One region of the Geomicrobium sp. JCM 19055 genome, then DNA from elsewhere that is predicted to be linked to it. Evidence: riboswitches for the same ligand, from Rfam matches in the RefSeq annotation. Region 1 holds a riboswitch; each other region holds the start of a gene.

What was found. A riboswitch is a leader RNA that binds a small molecule or an ion and turns the genes downstream of it on or off. The one in region 1 is predicted to bind thiamine pyrophosphate.
Region 2: linked by a shared signal. The riboswitch ahead of JCM19055_RS07965 (ABC transporter substrate-binding protein) and the one ahead of thiC (phosphomethylpyrimidine synthase ThiC) in region 1 are both predicted to bind thiamine pyrophosphate.
Region 3: linked by a shared signal. The riboswitch ahead of thiD (bifunctional hydroxymethylpyrimidine kinase/phosphomethylpyrimidine kinase) and the one ahead of thiC (phosphomethylpyrimidine synthase ThiC) in region 1 are both predicted to bind thiamine pyrophosphate.
Region 4: linked by a shared signal. The riboswitch ahead of thiT (energy-coupled thiamine transporter ThiT) and the one ahead of thiC (phosphomethylpyrimidine synthase ThiC) in region 1 are both predicted to bind thiamine pyrophosphate.

The regions. Positions count from the first base shown of each region.
Region 1 covers NZ_BAXL01000025.1:55,781-60,773, reverse strand. The annotation lists gene JCM19055_RS30420 (LysR family transcriptional regulator) at 1-16, opposite strand, end outside; partial or broken gene JCM19055_RS19225 (YitT family protein) at 170-809, shown strand; gene JCM19055_RS19220 (hypothetical protein) at 1,001-1,489, shown strand; gene JCM19055_RS19215 (hypothetical protein) at 1,443-1,808, shown strand; TPP riboswitch at 1,891-2,005, shown strand; partial or broken gene thiC (phosphomethylpyrimidine synthase ThiC) at 2,106-3,873, shown strand; gene JCM19055_RS26710 (serine protease) at 3,888-4,061, shown strand; gene JCM19055_RS30415 (hypothetical protein) at 4,207-4,500, shown strand; gene JCM19055_RS30410 (ABC transporter substrate-binding protein) at 4,479-4,676, shown strand; gene JCM19055_RS30405 (ABC transporter substrate-binding protein) at 4,682-4,993, shown strand, end outside.
Region 2 covers NZ_BAXL01000007.1:108,785-113,777, forward strand. The annotation lists gene JCM19055_RS07945 (glutathione ABC transporter substrate-binding protein) at 1-954, opposite strand, end outside; gene JCM19055_RS28945 (hypothetical protein) at 970-1,122, opposite strand; gene JCM19055_RS07950 (Xaa-Pro peptidase family protein) at 1,094-2,152, opposite strand; gene JCM19055_RS23265 (LysR family transcriptional regulator) at 2,279-2,704, shown strand; gene JCM19055_RS23270 (LysR family substrate-binding domain-containing protein) at 2,649-3,161, shown strand; gene JCM19055_RS07960 (hypothetical protein) at 3,224-3,403, shown strand; TPP riboswitch at 3,515-3,617, shown strand; partial or broken gene JCM19055_RS07965 (ABC transporter substrate-binding protein) at 3,696-4,614, shown strand; gene JCM19055_RS07970 (hypothetical protein) at 4,680-4,993, opposite strand, start outside.
Region 3 covers NZ_BAXL01000007.1:67,008-72,000, reverse strand. The annotation lists gene JCM19055_RS07745 (DNA glycosylase AlkZ-like family protein) at 104-874, opposite strand; gene JCM19055_RS07740 (DNA glycosylase AlkZ-like family protein) at 840-1,241, opposite strand; partial or broken gene thiD (bifunctional hydroxymethylpyrimidine kinase/phosphomethylpyrimidine kinase) at 1,264-2,066, opposite strand; TPP riboswitch at 2,139-2,244, opposite strand; partial or broken gene cls (cardiolipin synthase) at 2,335-3,781, shown strand; gene spoIIP (stage II sporulation protein P) at 3,832-4,971, opposite strand.
Region 4 covers NZ_BAXL01000011.1:50,886-55,878, reverse strand. The annotation lists partial or broken gene ade (adenine deaminase) at 1-1,048, opposite strand, end outside; gene JCM19055_RS23650 (GNAT family N-acetyltransferase) at 1,135-1,470, opposite strand; TPP riboswitch at 1,745-1,848, shown strand; partial or broken gene thiT (energy-coupled thiamine transporter ThiT) at 1,940-2,496, shown strand; gene JCM19055_RS10850 (polysaccharide deacetylase family protein) at 2,594-3,340, shown strand; gene JCM19055_RS10845 (LysR family transcriptional regulator) at 3,385-4,242, opposite strand; gene JCM19055_RS10840 (YwbE family protein) at 4,418-4,612, opposite strand; gene rfbD (dTDP-4-dehydrorhamnose reductase) at 4,645-4,993, opposite strand, start outside.

The sequences.
Region 1 (4,993 bases):
GTTGGCGAATGTCCATGTGAGTGTCCTTTCTTAAAGTTGAGAATTACCAACATATGTTTTTAGATATGATTTATTAATTTTATATATATTATTCATATGACTACTTCTATGATAGGTTAAATGTAGGTGATCGACAACATGACCATGAAGGTGAGTAGTTGAAATGAGTATGAATCAAGCGAAGCAATTAAGCTTATATGTTGTTGGATTGTTTTCGTTATCGTTAGGTGTTAGTTTTTCCATTCAGGCGAATTTAGGTGTCTCACCGGTATCATCATTACCGTATGCGCTAACATTATCGTCTGAAGCAACGATTGCAATAACAACGATTATAGTGAATGTTATTTTTATTTTCATTCAGATGCTGTTATATAGAAAATCGAAGTTAAGAGACTATTTGAAGCAAATCCCGATTGTGCTTTTGTTCGGGTTTTTTTATGTATTTTACGTTGGAATTGTTACAACTGTTTACAACGCCAGTGGGTTTGTTGGCAAGAACGAGTTATTTGGTCGTTAGCTTAGTTCTCGTTGCAATCGGATTGCTGCTCTACTTCACAGCGAACTTGCCTCTTATGCCATACGATGCACTGACGTATGTGATTGGTAAACGATTTGGATTGCAATTGAGCAGAGCAAAAATCTTGACCGATAGTGTAAATGTAGTTATTGCGGGAGCAATTTGTCTCATGTTTACAAGATCGTTAGGGGCGATTGGTTTTGGAACATTTATCTCCGTATATTTTATCGGTAAAATTCTCGGCTGGTTGATTAAACTTTATCAAAAACCTCTAAAGGCTTGGTATGTCTAGGATGATTTCTTCCTCAATTTTAATGCACTAGAAACTTTTTCCTTTTCCGAAACGTAGGGAATAACGATGGAAGGGGAATCAGTGATGAGTGAAACTTCTACTGAAAAGCGTGAGGAAGTAGCAAAGATCCCGTCTTGGCGTGTAATTGTTGGCTTTAGCTTACAAGCGTTTGCGTGGTGATGGCCTTTATCATGATCGATCCTTTGTTTGAAGAATATGAAATCTTTTTCTATCTGTTTATACAATTCGCGTTTGTAATTCCGGTATGGTTTTTAGGAACTGGTGTGCGAAACGGATTTCGTAATCTTAAACAACGATTGTGGTATCATACTCGGATTTTCTTTTATTTTGCTCTATTTATACCGTTTTCTATGGGTGGGTTCATGTGGCTATTTGATTCTCAAGAGAATGCCTTAAGTCACGGTGATGAGCTTTATATGATGTTGTACGCGAATGACTCATTCATGTGGCTGATCGTTATTCTGTTTATCGTTTTTATTCTTTCAGTGGCGCCACTTCTGTCTGGTGAAGGTATAAAACAAAAACGTGTGCTTATTCCCTTCTTTACGAGCTTACTGATGTTGCCTCTGTTGATTTTTATATCGTGGGATCATGTTCGCGTGATTGATCATGATGGCGTGTCGATCGTATCATTCGGGGAACGGCAAGAAGCAACTTGAAGAAGTGGATCATGTCGTTGTTGAACCTTTTATCCGGAGAAATCCAGGTACGACGAATGTGCCCCCTTCGAGAACAGCATTATTTGCCATCCATGTTGTGGAGCAATCAGGAGACGTGTACACGTTTGATAACTTTGGCTTTAACAATGATAAGATGAGTCAAGCCTTAGAAGTTAGGAGCCACGTTGTAGGTAAGGGAGTTCCGTTCTTCATTCAACAACCAACGGAAGATCAATGGAGCTTTATGGTCATTGAATTGGAAAACGAAGACGTTGATGAAGAGATGTTCCAGCAACTATTCACACCTTATCCACAATAATCAATAAGAAGTTGCACCTCTTCGGATAAATTCTGATTTGACTTATTATTCAATCCATTCTATACTTATGCCAGAATTAAATAACCTTAACTAGGGGAGCCCAATGAGCTGGGCTGAGAGGGAAGCGCAATGAAGCTTCTTGACTCTTTGGACCTGATCTGGATCATGCCAGCGTAGGGAAGTTATCTATGAGTCATTACTTCTTGTATGGATAAACCAGGTCGATTTATTGCGGCCTGGTTTTTTTGTATGCTCTTGATCTCGTCCTTTAGGAATTAGTTTGAAGGAGAGGCTTAAATGACAAAAAGTGTGCAGCAAGAAAACATTGAAATGTTGTCTAGTTTTGAAGGAAGTAAGAAGGTGTATATTCAAGGTTCCCGTCCTGACATTCAAGTGCCGATGAGACAAATTTCGTTAAGTCCAACCATTCATGAAGACGGCAGGGAAACGCACAATGAACCCCTCCTCGTCTACGATACGAGTGGACCATATACGGACGAAAACGCTCATATTCAGTTAACAGAAGGGCTGCCAGCTATACGGGAAAATTGGATCGTAGAAAGAAAGGATACACAAGAGTATGAGGGACGCCAAGTAAAGCCTGAAGACAATGGCGTTCGTAGTGAATCATCGACGCATGATCAACAACAAGTAGAGTTCCGACGTACCGTTCGTAAAGCACTACCAGGTCAATGTGTGACCCAACTTCATTATGCCAAAAAAAGGCATTATCACGCCTGAGATGGAGTTCATTGCCATTCGTGAACAGATGGAACCGGAGTTTGTTCGTGAAGAAGTTGCCAAGGGGCGGGCGATTATCCCGTTGAACATTAATCATGTGGAAAGTGAGCCGATGATTATTGGTCGTAACTTTCACGTCAAAATCAATGCGAACATTGGTAACTCTGCAGTTTCGTCTTCAATTGAACATGAAGTAGAGAAGATGACGTGGGCAACCCGTTTTGGTGCAGATAACATTATGGACCTTTCAACCGGAAAGAACATTCATCGAACGCGGGAGTGGATTATTCGTAACTCCGTTGTTCCAGTTGGGACGGTTCCGATTTATCAGGCACTTGAGAAAGTAAACGGTGTCGCTCAAGATCTGACTTGGGACGTTTATCGGGATACGCTCATTGAGCAAGCGGAGCAAGGGGTTGATTATTTTACGATTCATGCGGGCGTTTTATTGCGGTATGTTCCGTTAACGGCGAATCGATTAACGGGCATTGTTTCTAGAGGTGGATCGATTATGGCGCAATGGTGCCTTGCTCATCATGAGGAAAGTTTCTTGTATACGCATTTTGATGAGATTTGTGAGATATTACGTGCCTACGACATTTGTATTTCCCTTGGTGATGGCTTGCGTCCAGGATCGATTGCAGATGCGAATGACGAAGCTCAGTTCGCTGAACTTGATACGTTAGGTGAATTAACGAAGCGAGCGTGGCAATACGATGTACAAGTGATGGTTGAAGGACCTGGTCACGTGCCGATGCATCTGATTAAAGAAAATATGGATAAGCAGTTAGAAGTGTGTGACGAAGCCCCATTCTACACGTTAGGTCCGTTAACGACAGATGTTGCCCCAGGTTACGACCACATTACGTCTGCGATCGGTGCAGCGATGATTGGATGGTATGGTACAGCGATGCTTTGCTATGTGACCCCTAAAGAGCATTTAGGGCTACCTAATCGTGACGACGTTCGAGAAGGTGTGATTACGTATAAAATTGCCGCACATGCCGCAGACCTTGCTAAAGGTCATCCGGGAGCTAGAAAACGAGACGATGCCTTATCGAGAGCGCGGTTTGAATTTCGCTGGCGCGATCAATTCCACCTTTCGTTAGATCCAGATCGGGCGATGGCGTATCATGATGAAACGTTGCCAGCTGAAGGAGCAAAGACAGCTCACTTTTGTTCAATGTGCGGTCCGAAATTTTGCAGTATGCGAATTTCACATGATATTCGCAAGCTTACCGCGTCACAGTCTGAAGAGATTCAGACCGGCTTAAAAGAAAAGGCAAATGAGTTTGTTGATGCTGGTGCGAAGTTGTACCGATAATCGGAGGGAAATCGATGGATGGTAGAGTGAAGCAAATCGAGCACCTCATTGAAGAGAAGAAGGTTGAAGTTGAGCAACTTGAAGCAACGCTTGAACATATTCAACAGCAGTGTACGCATCGTTTTAGTGAAGATGATTTAATGAGGCGATGCTTAACGTGTAATAAGGTAGAAGTGCTTTATTATTAATAGTGGTATACGAGGGAGTTGTTCGTTCAGGGGCAACTCCCTTCTAGATGTTCGTTACTCATTGACTTATTTCACTTTTCTGTCTAGACTGAACGTATTAAGCCTACTAAATGGGTAAGAATACATATAGATTAGAGGAGATTGTATGAAAAGACGGAGCATAACAACTTTTGGAACAGCGGTCGTTTTAGGCGCGCTTGTCGCTTGTAGTTCACCGAGTGAAGTTGAGGAAAGTGCAAGTGAAAACAGCGAAGTCGAGCAAGAGCAAAGTGTTCGAGATGAATTGAACATTGCCCAAACGGCTCAACCGCCTACGCTCGATACTGCTCAAACGGTTTCAGCGGTTGCACTCGACATTGCTGGAAACATTTATCAACAACTGTTTCAATTAGATGGAAACTATGAGCGCAGCCCGTGTTGGCAGAGTCGTATGAGTTAAGCGATGATGGCAAGACTTACACGATCGCGCTTCGTGAAGGCGTTCAGTTTCATAATGGAGAGGAAATGACAGCGGAAGATGTGGTTGCGTCGATGAATCGCTGGCTAACGGTTTCCTCTAGAGCGAAAGAATTGTTAGACGGTGCGACGTTCACTGAAGTAGATCCTATACAGTAGAATTAATAGTAGAACAAGCCACGTCAGACGTTCTTATTCTGTTAGCTTCGCAAGCACAATTCCCATCGATTATGCCAAAAGAGTTTGTTGAATCCGCATCCGCAGATGGTTTTGAAGAATACGTGGGTACCGGACCGTATCAATTCGATGATTGGCAACAAGATCAATACATCCGTCTCGTTCGAAATGATGATTTTCAGTCTTTAGAAGGGGAGCCTAGTGGTTTCACAGGAGAAATTAAGGCGCCAACAGAGACGTTAACGTATCACTTCGTGTCGGATCATTTTACGAGAATTTCGGGCTTGCAGACGGGCCTT
Region 2 (4,993 bases), on a different contig from region 1:
ACCATAGAAGCCGGTGACGAGTGTATCACGGTCAATCGCATGGGCGAATGCTTGGCGTACTCGTTCATCATCCAACGGCTCAACATCTAAGTTAAAGCCGATATAGTTGGAACGCATGCTTTCAACAGCTACTAGACTTGCGCCGTCCATCGCGTCGACTTGTCCGGTGTTAACAGGCTCAATGTCGTCAATAATGTCTACTTCACCCGTGTCGAGCATTGCAATACGTGTCGATTGTTCAGGAACGATCAAATAGGTTAACGCATCAAAATCAACAGCATCTCCCCAATAGTCTTCATTCTTCTCAAAATTGATGCTCTCCCCTTGAGTCCAAGAGTCGAAGACAAAGGGGCCAGTGCCGACAGGATCAAGGTCTAAGTTGTGGTCTCCGTTTTCAGCGTCTTCTATTGCTTTCGGGCTAATGATGGCCCCGCCAAAGTGTGATAAGTTGTTCGGTAATGATTGAAACGGTTCCTCAGTAATAAAGTGCACTGTATAATCATCGATGACTTCGACTTCGTCAATTACATTGAATTGGGCGAACATCGGAGAGGCAATTTCAGGATCGAGAACTCGGTCGAAATTGGTTTTCACCGCTTCAGCGTTGAACGGCTGATCGTCATGGAACGAAATACCTTCTTTGAGTTTGAACTCCCACGTTAAATCATCTAATTGTTCATAACTTTCAGCTAGTAAAGGTTGTAAATCCATATTCTCATCAGGTGCGACGAGTGTTTCAAAAACATGGAACTTGATTGAACCAGACATTCGCTCACTCGCCCCTTGTGGGTTTAAGTCAGGAATATCTGCTGTAATTGCCATCGTGATCGTCTCGTCTGACGAATCGCTAGTAGTGGAAGAATCGGTCGCATTTGTGCTGTCCCCTGGATCAGATGAGCATGCTGCAAGTGCAATTGCAGAAAAGATAGGTAAAAAGATCATCTGCTTTTTCATGTTGTTTTGTCCCCTTTATGTAATAATTAATGATTCTAGATCTCGTGGATAATAGGTTAGTGGTTCCATTCCGTCTTTGGTAACGACAATCGTATCGGAATGACGAAACCCTCCAAGTCCTTCTACGAATAGACCCGGTTCAACGGAAAAAAACCATTCCAGCTTCAAGCGTCGTATCGTCTCCTAAGTCGAAGAACGGAGCTTCGTGCGTATGAACAAGTCCAAGTGCATGACCCGTATGGTGAAGCGTTAAATGATGTACGCCTTCTTCTTTGAAATAAGCTTGCACAGCAGCATCCACAGCAGAAGCTTTTGCACCAGGCTTAATATGTTCAAATGCAATTTCTTGGGCGGTCTTTATGTGATGAAAATACTTCTCTTGTTCTTTACTTACTTCTTCGATAAACATCGTTCGCTCTAGTTCACTAATATAGCCGTACACGTGAGCGGCTGCTTGAGAAACGACATTATATCCTGTTTCAAGTCGTAAGTTTTGCGTTTGTGAGTGTGGAAATGCAGAGTGTGGTCCAATCTGTCCTCGGTAAAAGGCATGAGCAGGTGACCCGTTAGGAATGTAATCTGGGCCAAGTGTCTCAACCATGGCGATGGTTGCTTCGGATGTTGCCTTCGTTTCAATCTCAATTTCTGAACGACCAACCTTTGAATAGTTGACGAGAAGCTCATGTGCATAGTTGGCCCAACGTACAGACGTTTTAATAAGTGCCAATTCGTTTTCAGACTTTATCATTCTCATCGATTCAATGAATCCGTAGATCGACGTATACTGATTAACGAGAATATCACTTAGCTTCGGTCCCCGATAACCTTTTGGAGAGGAATACCCGTCTCCATCGATGCCAACATGAATGTTAGCCATGCCAATTGAGGTTAAATAGTCTTTTAAAATATTCATAGGATGCTGGATTCCTGGATACTCAGGATAATCGTGAACATGGTCAACATGCGCATAAGCTTCGGCATGTCCTTTCTCCATAAGTGGTACGAAGAGGTGACTATCTCCTTGAGGATCAAAAATGAGTGCAATCGGTCGTTCTGATGGCCTGAAGTGAAATGCTGTTAAATAAAATATATCAATCGATGCGTGTATAATGGCACCATCTATTCCTTCTTTTCTGAATTTTTCTTTGAAGGATTGTTGACGTGCCAAGATCTCTGTCTCTGGTATTTTTAAAACCATGTGATCTCCTCTGATTAAAAATTTTAGCAATTCAGTGTTTAATCTATCCTAACAAACCTTGTACAAAATAATGATACTCTTTACTATGAGGTTGATACGTATTACGTATGGAAAGAAGGATTAAAGATGGAACTTCGTCATTTGCGTTACTTTATCGCTGTCGCTGAAGAGCTGCACTTTGGTAATGCTGCACAACGTTTGAACATTTCACAACCGCCATTAAGTGCGCAAATCAAAGAGCTCGAACAGAACTTAAATGTACAATTATTGGAACGAACGAATCGTTCTGTTGCCTTAACAGAAGCTGGTGAGTATTTGTATGAGCTCTCTGTTCAGATGCTTGCTCGTCTTGAGAAGGAGACTGCAATTTTACAAGAAATTGACCGAGGAGAACGAGGGAAAATAGCGATTGGTTTTGGAGGATCGGTAGTTTTTCAAATTTTGCCACGGGTCTTAACGCTAATAAAAAAAACAATATCCGAAGCTCGAAATTCACGTGTCACAATTAACGACAAAGCAGCAAATTCAAGCGTTATTAACGGGAGACATTGATTTAGCGCTTCTTGTCCCACCTGTAGGTGACGAAGAGTTAAATACGCATCCGTTCTATGAAGAGAAGTTTATCGTCTGCTTACCTAAAAGTCATCCGCTAGCCTCGTCGACTGGACCAATCGCAATGGAAGACGTATCTAATGAGCCGTTAATCATAAGTCCAAGAGAAGCAGGAGAAGGGTACTTTGAAGCGGTGCGTTCTTTATATATCAAATCGAACACTGTCATGAATATCGCACAATATTCAACAGAACAACAAACGATGGTTTCTCTTGTTGCCGCGGAGTTTGGCATTTCGTTTGTACCCGAATCAACATCACATATCCAGCATCATAACGTTGTCTATAAAGAAATTGACATTACTCACTATAAAAAAACTGTTTTAACATGGCATAAACATACGCAAACACCACTCGTTCACGGTGTTGTTGAGTTACTAAAAACATTCAAAGTTTAATTAACTTGGGGATGTTTCGTAACTGTCGTTTCGTGGAAAACAAGTATTAAGAGGTGATTTGAATGAAGAATCGCAAACAAAACGATCCTATTCAATTCCAGAAAAATCGTCCGAAGAAAAACGATGTTGAAGATAACGAGTTTGAAGACCCTGTCCCAGTAGATGAAGTGTATCGTGAAGAGAAAGATCAAAAGGACAAAAAAAGCATCAAAATCATCTTCACGAACCGATCAATAGATTGATAATCTTGAATCGTATGCGGTGTAAGAAAGGCACTGAGTGTGCCTTTCTTTTTTATGCAATCAGTTTGTACACGGCAAACGGTTGTGTTTTAATAAAGTTAGAAAAGTTCAATCTTTCACTGGGGGAGCCAACTGTAGGCTGAGAAAAGCAAAGCTTTGACCCTTAGAACCTGATCTGGTTGAACCCAGCGTAGGGAAGTGAGTTGTTTTTACATAACCCGTTTACGTAAATCCACTTCTTTCTTACGACAAGAAGTGGATTTTTTATTATTTAATAAGGGAGTAATGAAAGATGCAAAAGATTTCAGTAGGGCTTGAATGGTTCATGAACCAGATCACATTCCGTTGATGATCGGAATGGAAAAAGGATGGTTTGCGAACGAAGGCATAGATGTGACGATGATTGAACCAGAAGATCATTTCGATGCGATTGATGAAATTAAAGCAGGTAAGATGGATATTGCAATTACAGAACCGTTACACCTCGTCGAAGACCGTGCAGCTGGCGAACCGGTGCTAGGTTTTGCAAGATTTCTACATACCAATGGCGGTGTGATGTATAACAAAGCAAAAGGGATTAAACGCCCAGTCGATCTAATTGGAAAGAGAATCCAATACCAGGCGCACCAGGGTTAGGTGGGCTTGCGATTGTCAAAACGATGGTTGAACATGACGGTGGAGCGTGTGAGTTGGAACAGTTTAAGCCCGTGAATAACGGCTTTTACCATACGGATGCATTAGTAGAAGATAAGGCCGATGCTGCAACTTTAGTTTTTAGAAATTTTGAAGTGGCAGAAGCGAAGCATCGAGGACTGGATGTTGATTATTTTGCTTTAAAGGACTTTGGAGTTCCTGACTTTTGCCAGCTTATCTTTATTACATCCCCAGAGGTGTTCGAACAACAAAAACATGTGCTCGCGTCATTTATGAAAGTAATTAGAAAGTCAATTGATTATCTTTATGAGAACCCTGATGAAGCGAAAGCAATTTATTATGCATTCACACAAGCTGATGAAAGCGATCCACTTAACCAGTCAATTATGAACGCAACCCTTCCGTGTTTTACGTACGACTTTTCGATGACAGAAGCGTATTATGATGAATTGCAAACGTGGTTGAAGAACTCAGGAAAAATTGCTCAAGTGATTGAGCCTACCAACTATTGGACAAATGAGCTGATTCATACGGTACGTTCAGTTACAACCCGTTAGTCGTTGGCAAAAATTGAGCACAACCCTCAGGGTTGTGCTCAATCGCTTTCATTCACTTTGTAACTTTATTGATCTTCGTCTAGATCATCTAGTGAATCTTCAAGTTCTTGTTCTAGATGCTCATCTTCATCTCGGTCTTCAATTTCAACGTCTTCTGGTAGTACATCTTCAAGTTTGAAGAAAGCTTCATCATAGTCAATGCTCTCTTCAAATTCCAATACGTCTAATCCGATGCGGAACGGGTTGTCTTCATGTTCATTATCCATCTTCACAATTTCGTACGTCTCTTGTTCAATCCAATAATGGCGAACTTCGACGTCATCGCTAAATGTAATGTGGTAACTCATGAACCCGTTGACTTCTTCTTCACCGACTAGTT
Region 3 (4,993 bases), on a different contig from region 1:
TTATTTTTATCCTAGTTCTAATATATCATTAATTGCAACATTATTCAGTGCCCATTGAAATAGGCAAAGAAGTAACCCTCGCTCTATAAGAACGGGGGTTACTTTAGCTTTCACGAACATGAATGTCTTGTGCACCGAGACGCTCAGCAAATGCGCGCAACGCCATCGCTACTCGCGGCTGCTGAGCCACACCTTCAAAACTCTGAACATGAAGGACCTGTTTCTCTCGGTCAAGCCACGGGTCAATACGACCGATCAGCTGATCATCAACGAGCACTGGCATTGTATAAGGACCGTAACGACGCTTAGCTTTCGGTACGTAAATTTCCCATCGATACGTCATGCCAAACAAGTCTTCAACTCGAGAACGACTCCAAAGAAGTGGATCGAGGGGTGGCAAGAACATGACACGTTCATTTGTTAACTTTGTATGAGCAAGTTCTTCTGCGTCTTCTTCTAGAACATAATAGTCCCTAGATGCACCTTCAATCACCACTTTGACGAGCTCGTGGTTCTTCCACTTGTCATGTACAATTTGCTTCCGTTTGGCCGCACTGAATTTCTGCCAGCCAAACCTCGCATCTCTCGGGTCAATCAAACGATAAGCCCGCATGTATTTTTCTAAGAGGAGGCGGTCAGCTTCATTACTAGATATACGCTTAGCCTCTTCTTGTACCGCTGCTGGGATTTGCTCCTCCGTAAGTGCAAAGTGCCTCGTACTCCCCGTTCTCCCACTTACTTGGATCTCGCCACATTCGAATAAAATCCTCAGCGCGTGTGTCGTTTCCTTGGTCGTTGCTTTCGTCGGATGATCCCAACCGCCAACAACTTTACGATCACTAAAAAAACGCTTGCGATGGCTTTGGTCCTTCATTAGCTAGAAGTGTGACAATCTCCCTCATCGCATCACTGTATTGCGCCTGCTCTTCTTGCCATCGTATTCGTATGCGTTCACGTACCCCCTTTAAAAGAGGATAGTCTTCTATCGGCAAAAGGCATGCTGCATTCGCAAAATGTTCAAACGCGAGCTTTTGCTGGAGCAACTGTCCGTAATCATCATTGTGATACGTTTCGTTCCTGTTCATAAATACGAGGTGATGGTTACGCTCAACGACAGCGACCGGATCCAGTTGAACCGCTTCCAATGTTGTTAACGTTTGAAGAGCATCGGAACAATGCGGAAGTAACTTCTCAATCAAAAATTGACGTGCAACCGTTGGTGTTACATGAAGCTCTTCCACCATCATTCCTCCTTATTAGTGGCTACTTAGTCGTTAATCGGTGTCCCCAATGATTTGTTGGACCTTGGCCTTTACCAATCTCTAGTGGATTACTAATGCACTCGTAATAAACGACTTGCCGTGCTCAACGGCTTGATTCAACGAATCTCCTTCAGCAAGACGTGCCGTAATGGCCGCTGCATACGTACAACCACTTCCGTGCGTATGCTTCGTATCAAAACGTTTCGCAGAAAACTTCAGAAACTCTGTCCCGTTGTACAAATAATCGTCTGCTTCACCTTTGTAGTGTCCACCTTTGATTAAAGCGGCTTTCACGCCATATTCTTCTACGAGTATGCGCCCTGCTTCTTTCATATCTTCAATCGTTTCAATCGTAAGCCCGGTTAACGCTTGGGCTTCAGGCAAGTTTGGTGTGACTAACGTTGCTAGCGGTAATAGTTCTTCTTTTACCGACTGGCGAGCTTCTTGTGAAATCAACTCATGACCACTTGATGCAACCATTACAGGGTCAAGAACATACTGACTTACATTGTATTCCTTTAGTTTCTTTGCCACGATGGCAATCGCAGAAGGGTTGGAAAGCATGCCTGTCTTAACTGCATCTGGACGTATATCTTCAAACACTGCATCAATTTGACTTTCGATAAACTCTTCATGCATATCGACAAAAGACCGCACGCCAAGCGTATTCTGGCTCACAACCGATGTAATAACACTCATCCCAAATACACCGAGTTCTTGAAACGTCTTTAAGTCTGCTTGTATACCGGCTCCCCCTGTAGGGTCAGTGCCTGCAATGGTTAATGCTTTCGATACCATATCAATTCTCCTCCTCGTGATGCGCAAATAAAAAAACCTCCTGGTCAACACAGAAGGAGAAGGGCTTAGACACACAGATGTGCATACCATCCACTTTCCTCCGCCGCTGTACGGATCAGGTTCAAAGGGTTTTAAGCTTTCGCTGTCTCTCAGCGCTCCATTTCGCGCACCCCTAGTGGTCTATTTTCGTTCATTTTAGCATACATATTATAAGATGTATGCAAATTAACATGATACGATATGAACGTATACCTAAAAAGAAGGGGGGATACATATGGACATTATTTCAATTTTACTTAGCTTACTCGTCCTTCTAAACATCATGTTAGCTGCTGTGATCGTCTTTATGGAACGTAAAGACATTCATTCCACTTGGGCTTGGCTCTTGATCTTAATGTTTCTCCCGTTTATCGGATTCATTCTTTATTTAATTCTCGGTCAGAACTTAAGCCGTAAACGCCTTTTCAATTGGGATGGCATCGAGAAGATCGGTCTTAAAGACAGCATCGACACACAGCTCCGCCAAATTGAAGATGGCAGTTATCACTTTCACAGTGACACAGCTAAAAACAATGTAAACCTCATCACATTGCTCCTTCGAAGTGATGGTGCACTACTCACTCAAGACAATGATATTGACGTTTTCACAGATGGAATTGATAAATTCTCGGAGTTAATTACAGACTTAGCCGCTGCGAACGATCACATTCATTTACAGTATTACATCTTTCGAAATGACAGCATTGGCAAACGAATCATTGCTTTATTAACAGAAAAAGCGCTTGCAGGTGTACAAGTCCGCGTTCTATACGACGACATGGGTTCAAGGAAACTTTCAAGAAAGCACTTTCGCTCACTCATTCGAGCAGGTGGCGAAGTCGGTGTCTTCTTCCCGTCACGCATTCCTTATGTAACTCACGGTTAAACTATCGCAACCACCGTAAAATCGTCGTTATCGATGGCGAGATTGGTTATGTTGGCGGCTTTAACGTTGGGGATGAATACCTCGGGCGCACGAAGCGATTTGGCTATTGGCGCGATAGCACCTCAGGCTACGAGGCTCTTCTGTGAAGGCTTTACAAACCCGCTTTATTTTAGATTGGAATCAAGCAAGTAAAGACCAGCTCATTGAATACGAAGATCACTACTTCCCACCTGTTGAGACAAAAGGTGAGCTCGCTACGCAAATTGTATCCAGCGGACCGGATACTGAATACGAAGAAATCAAAAATGGGTATATTAAAATGATTACGTCAGCGAAAGACTCTGTCTACATTCAGACTCCCTATCTGATTCCAGATGCAAGCTTACTTGATGCTCTTCGTATTGCAGCGCTTGCTGGCAAAGATGTGCGCATTATGATCCCAAATAAGCCTGACCATATCTTTGTTTATTGGGCGACTTATTCATATATGGGTGAGTTACTGAAAGCAGGCGCCCGCTTCTTTATTTACGATGCTGGATTTATCCACGCTAAAATGATCGTGGTTGATCGAAGCGTTGGTTCAATTGGCACTGCCAACATTGACGTTCGTAGCTTCCGTTTGAACTTTGAGGTCAACGCCTTCTTGTATCATGATGCGATCGGTAAAAAGCTTGCAGCGATTTTTGAACATGACCTTGAACAATGTTCTGAAATGACCGCACAACGGTACCGAGATCGAGGGGCTTGGATTCGGTTTAAAGAGTCGATCTCACGTTTGTTATCGCCAATCTTATAAACCGTACCCACTTCAAAAGAAGCAAAGGTTTGACCCTTTGCTTCTTCGTGCTATTCTTCTTCCTCAAGCTGTTCATAGATGTACTCTTGAATGACGTCAGTCATAACGTCGGCACTACGGTGTAGCTCTTCAAAATTATTGTCAACGCCACCAAACTCAATCAGTGTAGAATTCGGGGAAAGATCTTGATTGTAAATGCCATTTACACCCGCTCCCCCACTTGCAATAACCCCTCGGCTAAGTCCTGGGTAGCGATCTTCCAAGCGATGATGCAATTCAGTCGCCATTGCTAAATTACGTTCGTAATTCGGATGATCTTGACCAATTACAAACATCGTACGCGCATAGATTTCTCCGTTAATCGTTGCTGTAGTGATGTCTTTCGGTTGTGAATCTCGATGAATATCAAAGAAAAACTCTAAGCTCTCATTAGTGTCAATCGCTTCAGTTACGATCTCCCTCGAGACGTCGTAAGACTGACTGTAAGAAAGCCCACGCTCATGCAATCGACTCTCAATGGAATGCTCAGACACTTCAACTGGCAAATCGTAACTTCGGAATTGTTCACCTAGGTACTTCCCTAATTGAACGATGTTGATTTCGGAATGGTTCGCTACATCGCCCTCAATCTCAGGCAAAAACGACTCCGTATCATGAGTGTGTACGATGTGGATAATCGGATCATCATCTGCGTCGATGTCAACATTCGGCCCTTCCTCTTCTTCATCTTGAGGAGTCGCAGGATACGTTTCGTCATACCATCCAGGTGGTGGTGCTGACTCCATTGGCATCGTCGTATAATCTGTTCCTTCACCGGCAACGATAATCTCTGCATCAAACGCAGAAAAGCCTGGCACTTCTCGACCTAATAATGTTCTCGGTTCTTGCAAGTTAATGCTTGTCGTCAATTCAAATGCTAGTTGTGTTGCACTTGGCAATTCGGTATGTGTTTCGCCCATTTGGAAATAACGATTCTCTGTTCCAATAACGTGTACGAACCAATCAGCTTGTACATCGCTGACCCAACTATGAATTGTAGACGATGAAAAGTGCTTTTCTACTTCTGTTGTTGTCATAACGAATATCATCACAAAGGTAATGACAATCACCGCAATGATTGCAAGCATAACGAGTTGCAGTTGTTTGAGCATTCTTGCGATCACTTTCGTCATCGTTGTAGATCCAATCACAGCCTGTCCTCCTGACTTGCAA
Region 4 (4,993 bases), on a different contig from region 1:
AGACCATATCAGCATAGCGACCAGGAGCAATTACACCGACATCATTTGATAAACCAAATCGTTCTGCAGTATTAATCGTTGCCATTTGAATGGCAATAACTGGAGGAACGCCTTGCATAATCGCATGACGGATTACAAAGTCAATGTGACCTTCATCTACAAGTGATTCTGGACTTCGGTCGTCTGTGACGAGTACCATTCTTCTCGTATTGATATTATGTTCTGTGAATGCTTTAATCGTTTCTGCCACATCGTGCCATGCAGAACCTCGACGTAATTTCGCGTATTGACCGAGACGAATCCGTTCAATCACATCTTCTGCGGTGGTACACTCATGATCACCACTAATGCCAGTGCTCACATAAGCGGACAGTTTCACATCGTCACTTGCAGACCACGTATAGTGACCGTCAGCAACTTTTCCTGCACGCAACGTCTCACGAATTTCACCGAGCATCTTTTCGTCACCATACACAACGCCTGGGAAGTTCATCACTTCACCGAGTGCAACCATATCGTCTCCCCACGTAAACGCTTCGGCAACTTCATTCGGTCCAATCTCAGCACCGTTTGTCTCAAACTCCGGACCTGTTGATGGAACGCAAGAAGCGACTTGCATGTATGCGGCCATTGGCGTTTGTCTTGCTTCTTCGAGCATTAACTTTAATCCTTCAAGTCCGAGTACATTCGTAATCTCATGGGCATCAAAGAATCCACCCGTTGTCCCTTTTGATAAGACGGCACGCGCAAACTGCGTAGGTGTAATCTGACTGCTTTCAATATGACAATGTCCATCTAAAAACCCTGGAGATAAGTATTTTCCTTGCGCATCGATGACGAGCGTATCGTCACCGATCGTATGTGAAGCGTCTTTTCCTACATAGGCAATTCGTGATTGATGAACAGCAACATCTCTCCCTTCAAGTAGCTCACCTGTCGTTACACTAACAAGTGTTGCATTTTGAATGACGAGCGTTGCTTTCATTTCCCCTCTAGCTGTTTGATTTAACTCGACAAGGCACTCTTCTTGCTTCTGGCGTTGATACATTCCTATTCCTCCTCATAATCTATAGAATAAACTTCAATTGTTTTACGTTGCTAGTTGTTGACGTACCTGCTCTACAGAAAATGTCATCACCCATTCTTTAATCTCTCGTTTATGAATAACAAACGTCGATAACGAATAATGCATCGGTCGTAATGCACGATAAAAAGCCATCGATGGGTTTTCAACAAGGCTTCTACGATAAACGATTGATAACCTTGTGCATAAAAATCCTCCATCGCTCGTTTCATCAATGCCTTACCAATTCCTTTTCGCTGTACGCCTTCCAATAAGTATAAAGCATAAACTTGTGCATGTGCTTGAACGTTTTTACTTCTTCCGATTGAAATGAATCCGATAATATTATTTTGATCATTACTTGCAACATAGGTCATTTCCATCCCTGCGTTAATTCTGCTTTCCATAGTGTTGCCCTCTCATCTACTTGTAAGCTATTAAGAAAAGAAGTAGGCACGATTCCTGGGTAGGTCGTTTTCCAACTACTTACATGGACATGCGCGACCTGTTTTACGTCTTCTAGCTTAATTTCTCGAATGTGTACGTTCATTTATTTTAGACAGTCCCTTCTCATTATGTGCTCTACGAAAAAGATCATTCATCTTTATAAAAGCTCTACACAGCAAAACGATATTGGTTTTTTTTGTATCTTTAGTCTATAATAAAAATGAAAATTGTAAATCAAACCACTAGAGGTGTCGCAAGACTGAGAGGGGCTCTTATTGCCCTAACTCTTCGAACCTGACCTGGATCATACCAGCGTAGGGAAGTGGGAACGGTCCTTCTTATCACTTGTTTTATTGGGACCTGTCTACCTACATCCCCCTGTGGCAAAAACAGAAAGGGGATATTTTTGTGCAAACAAGAACATTAATCATGGTCGAAATTGCTCTGATGACTGCATTAGCACTTATACTTGATCGTATTGAATTTAGCGGTCCATGGGTAATGGGAGGATCGATAACACTTGTGATGTTACCGATTTTTGTTATGGCATTTCGTCGAGGCGTTAAAGTCGGTGTAGCAACCGGATTACTTGTCGGGACGCTAAAGCTCGTTCTCGCTCATCGATTCTCCACCCTGTACAGGCGCTATTGGATTACCCCGTTGCCTTTGCAGTCGTTGGACTTGCAGGACTGTTTACACTACGTAATCGTAAAGGGGAACTTGCGATTAAATGGGCAATCGTTGGGCTTTTTGTAGCAAGCTTCTTGCGTCTATTCGTGCACATCATATCAGGGGTGATTTGGTTTGGTGCTTACACACCTGAAGGATGGAACGTTTGGATTTATTCGATCGTATATAACGCATCTTATATTATTCCAGCAACACTTATTACATTTGGAGTCATTTTCTTAATTAGTAAAGCACAACCGAGTTTCTTTAAGAAAGCCTTACCTGCATCTAAAGTAGACAATCCAATTGCTTCTTAATTTTGTCGCTACTCATCGTTGATGAGTAGCTTTTTTTTCGCATGATTTAAGGAAGATCAGGCAAGATAAGCTTGAGATGTAAAGAAAGGAGTCGCTTATGAAAAGGATTCTTTTTGCATTGTGTAGTTTGCTTCTTTTGTTTACGAGTGGCTTCAATGACGTTCAAGCGAAGTCAAAAGAAGAATGGCAAGACTCTGGTGAAATCGTCTGGAATGTTCCAAGTGAAAGAAAATTAATTGCGATTACATTCGACGATGGCCCACACCCTTTGTACACACCGTTAATTATGGATGTACTTAAAAAGCATCATGCAAAAGCAACATTTTTCGTAATCGGTAAACATGCAGAAAGGTATCCAGAGCTTTTACAACGAGGAATCGAAGATGGACACGAAATTGGGAATCATACGTATGAGCATGTCGGTATGCAAGGGATTTCTGATGATCTATTTCTTCAACAACTCGAAAAAACCGAACAAGCCATTATCGCTGCTACAGGAATTCGCCCTGTTTTCTTCCGCTCAGTCGGTGGCTATTATGATGACCGGCTCATCACATTAGCTGCAGATGAAGGATACCGGACGATTATTTGGTCATGGCATCAAGACTCTAGAGATTGGAAACGCCCAGGTGTAGCCAACATCATTAACAACGTTGCTCCTGGCTCTCATCCAGGTGACATCGTCTTGTTCCATGATGCAGGTGGCAACCGATCTGAAACGGTAAAAGCACTCGATAAAATCCTCGATCAATTAGAAAAAGAAGGCTTTGAATTTGTTACTGTAAGCGAGCTGTTGCTTCATAGTGGTTATGAAGGCATTCCTTCTGAACTGATTGGATTGTAATGTTCGTAAACCTACAAATCATTGACTAAACAAAAGCAAACGAGTCATATAGAATCGTTCGCTTTTTGTTGTTCTAACATCGTTAAGAACGCTTCAACTTGTGGTAACTGTCTATATTCTTTCTCAAACACAACCCACGTCTTGCGCTCTGAGTTAGGGATGAGCTCTACCCGATACCGTTCATCTAAATCTTCCACACTACATGCTGGTAAAACAGCAGCTCCAACTCCAGCTAACGTTAATGCTTTACACGTACCAATGTTGTTCACTTCGAGCATTCGCTCTGGCCATACGTTGTATTGATTTAAGATTGCTTTTCTAACATTCACATGATAGCTTGGTTCGGTTTGAAAAGATAGGAACGGCTTTTGTTGAAGAACTTCCGTTGCTGACATTCCCGTTTCTTTATAAACGAGTGCTAACGATTCCGTAAACCACGGTTGTACCGCCATTCCAATTAAAGGCTCATCGCCACGTACAATCGTAACGTGATGATGCACGACGTCTTTTAATAAGTCTTCACTTAGCCCTGTTTGCATTTCGATTCGTACTTCAGGGAACGTTTTCATATACTCTGCAAGTACGGTTGGTAATACATATTGAGCAACAACGGATGAGACGCCTATTTTCAAGGAACCTGCAACGTGATAATCAACCATAGCTAGTTGATCCTTCGTTGTTTGAACCGCTTGAAGTTGCAGTTTCGCATGTGCAATGACAATCTCGCCCGATGGCGTCGGTACAATACCTGCACTCGTTCGAATAAACAACTCTTGTCCCCATTCATTCTCGATCGTCTTTAACCGCTGACTAATCGCAGGTTGTGAGATGAACAAGTGAGATGCAGCTTTTTGCATAGAGCGGTATTCGTCCAACGCGACGAGTAATTGAAGGTCTTTCATAGAATGTCACCTCGCTTAGATGCTGCTAGATGCCAACTGTTTATTTCGGCATTCAAATCTATATGTATACGTTGCTCCTATTGAAACAATCTGCCCTTCACTTTCTGTTGAATCATACATAAAGGCGTGCCTCGTATTAGTCACAGCTTTTCATTCAAGGAACGCCTTATTCTTTTCATTCGTAAATTTTCTTTACTCGTCCAACCTGTCCATCAGTTAAGCGTACTTTAATGCCGTGCGGATGATGGTTCGACTTTGTAAGTAATTCTTTCACTGTCCCTTGTGTCGTCTTGCCTGTTCGTTGATCAGCTTTCAATACGATATCCACAACTTTACCAGGTGTAACGTCTGAGCGCGTTTTCCCATCCATGTTGTTCATTCCTCCTTCACTCACATATCGTATCATGAATTGGAGGAGTGTTGCCTGTTTACGTATTCCTCTAACGCCTCTTGCCACGGTCTAGGCTTTGGGAATCCGTTTAGACGTAGTGCTCGGTGAGCTAATACAGAATAGTATGGCCTTGGGACACCCTTCATATGAAGCTCTTTACGTTGAATTGGACGCACTGGAACGTCTGTTTTTGTGTATTGAATAATTTCATTTGCCCATTCATATCGTGAACAGCTACCTTGATTTGAAAAATGATACGTTCCGTACGCTTTTGTGTTCATAAGTTGTTGAATAAAACGAGCGAGATCATACGTATACGTCGGCGTACCAATCTCATCACTGACGACTTGCAACTCATTT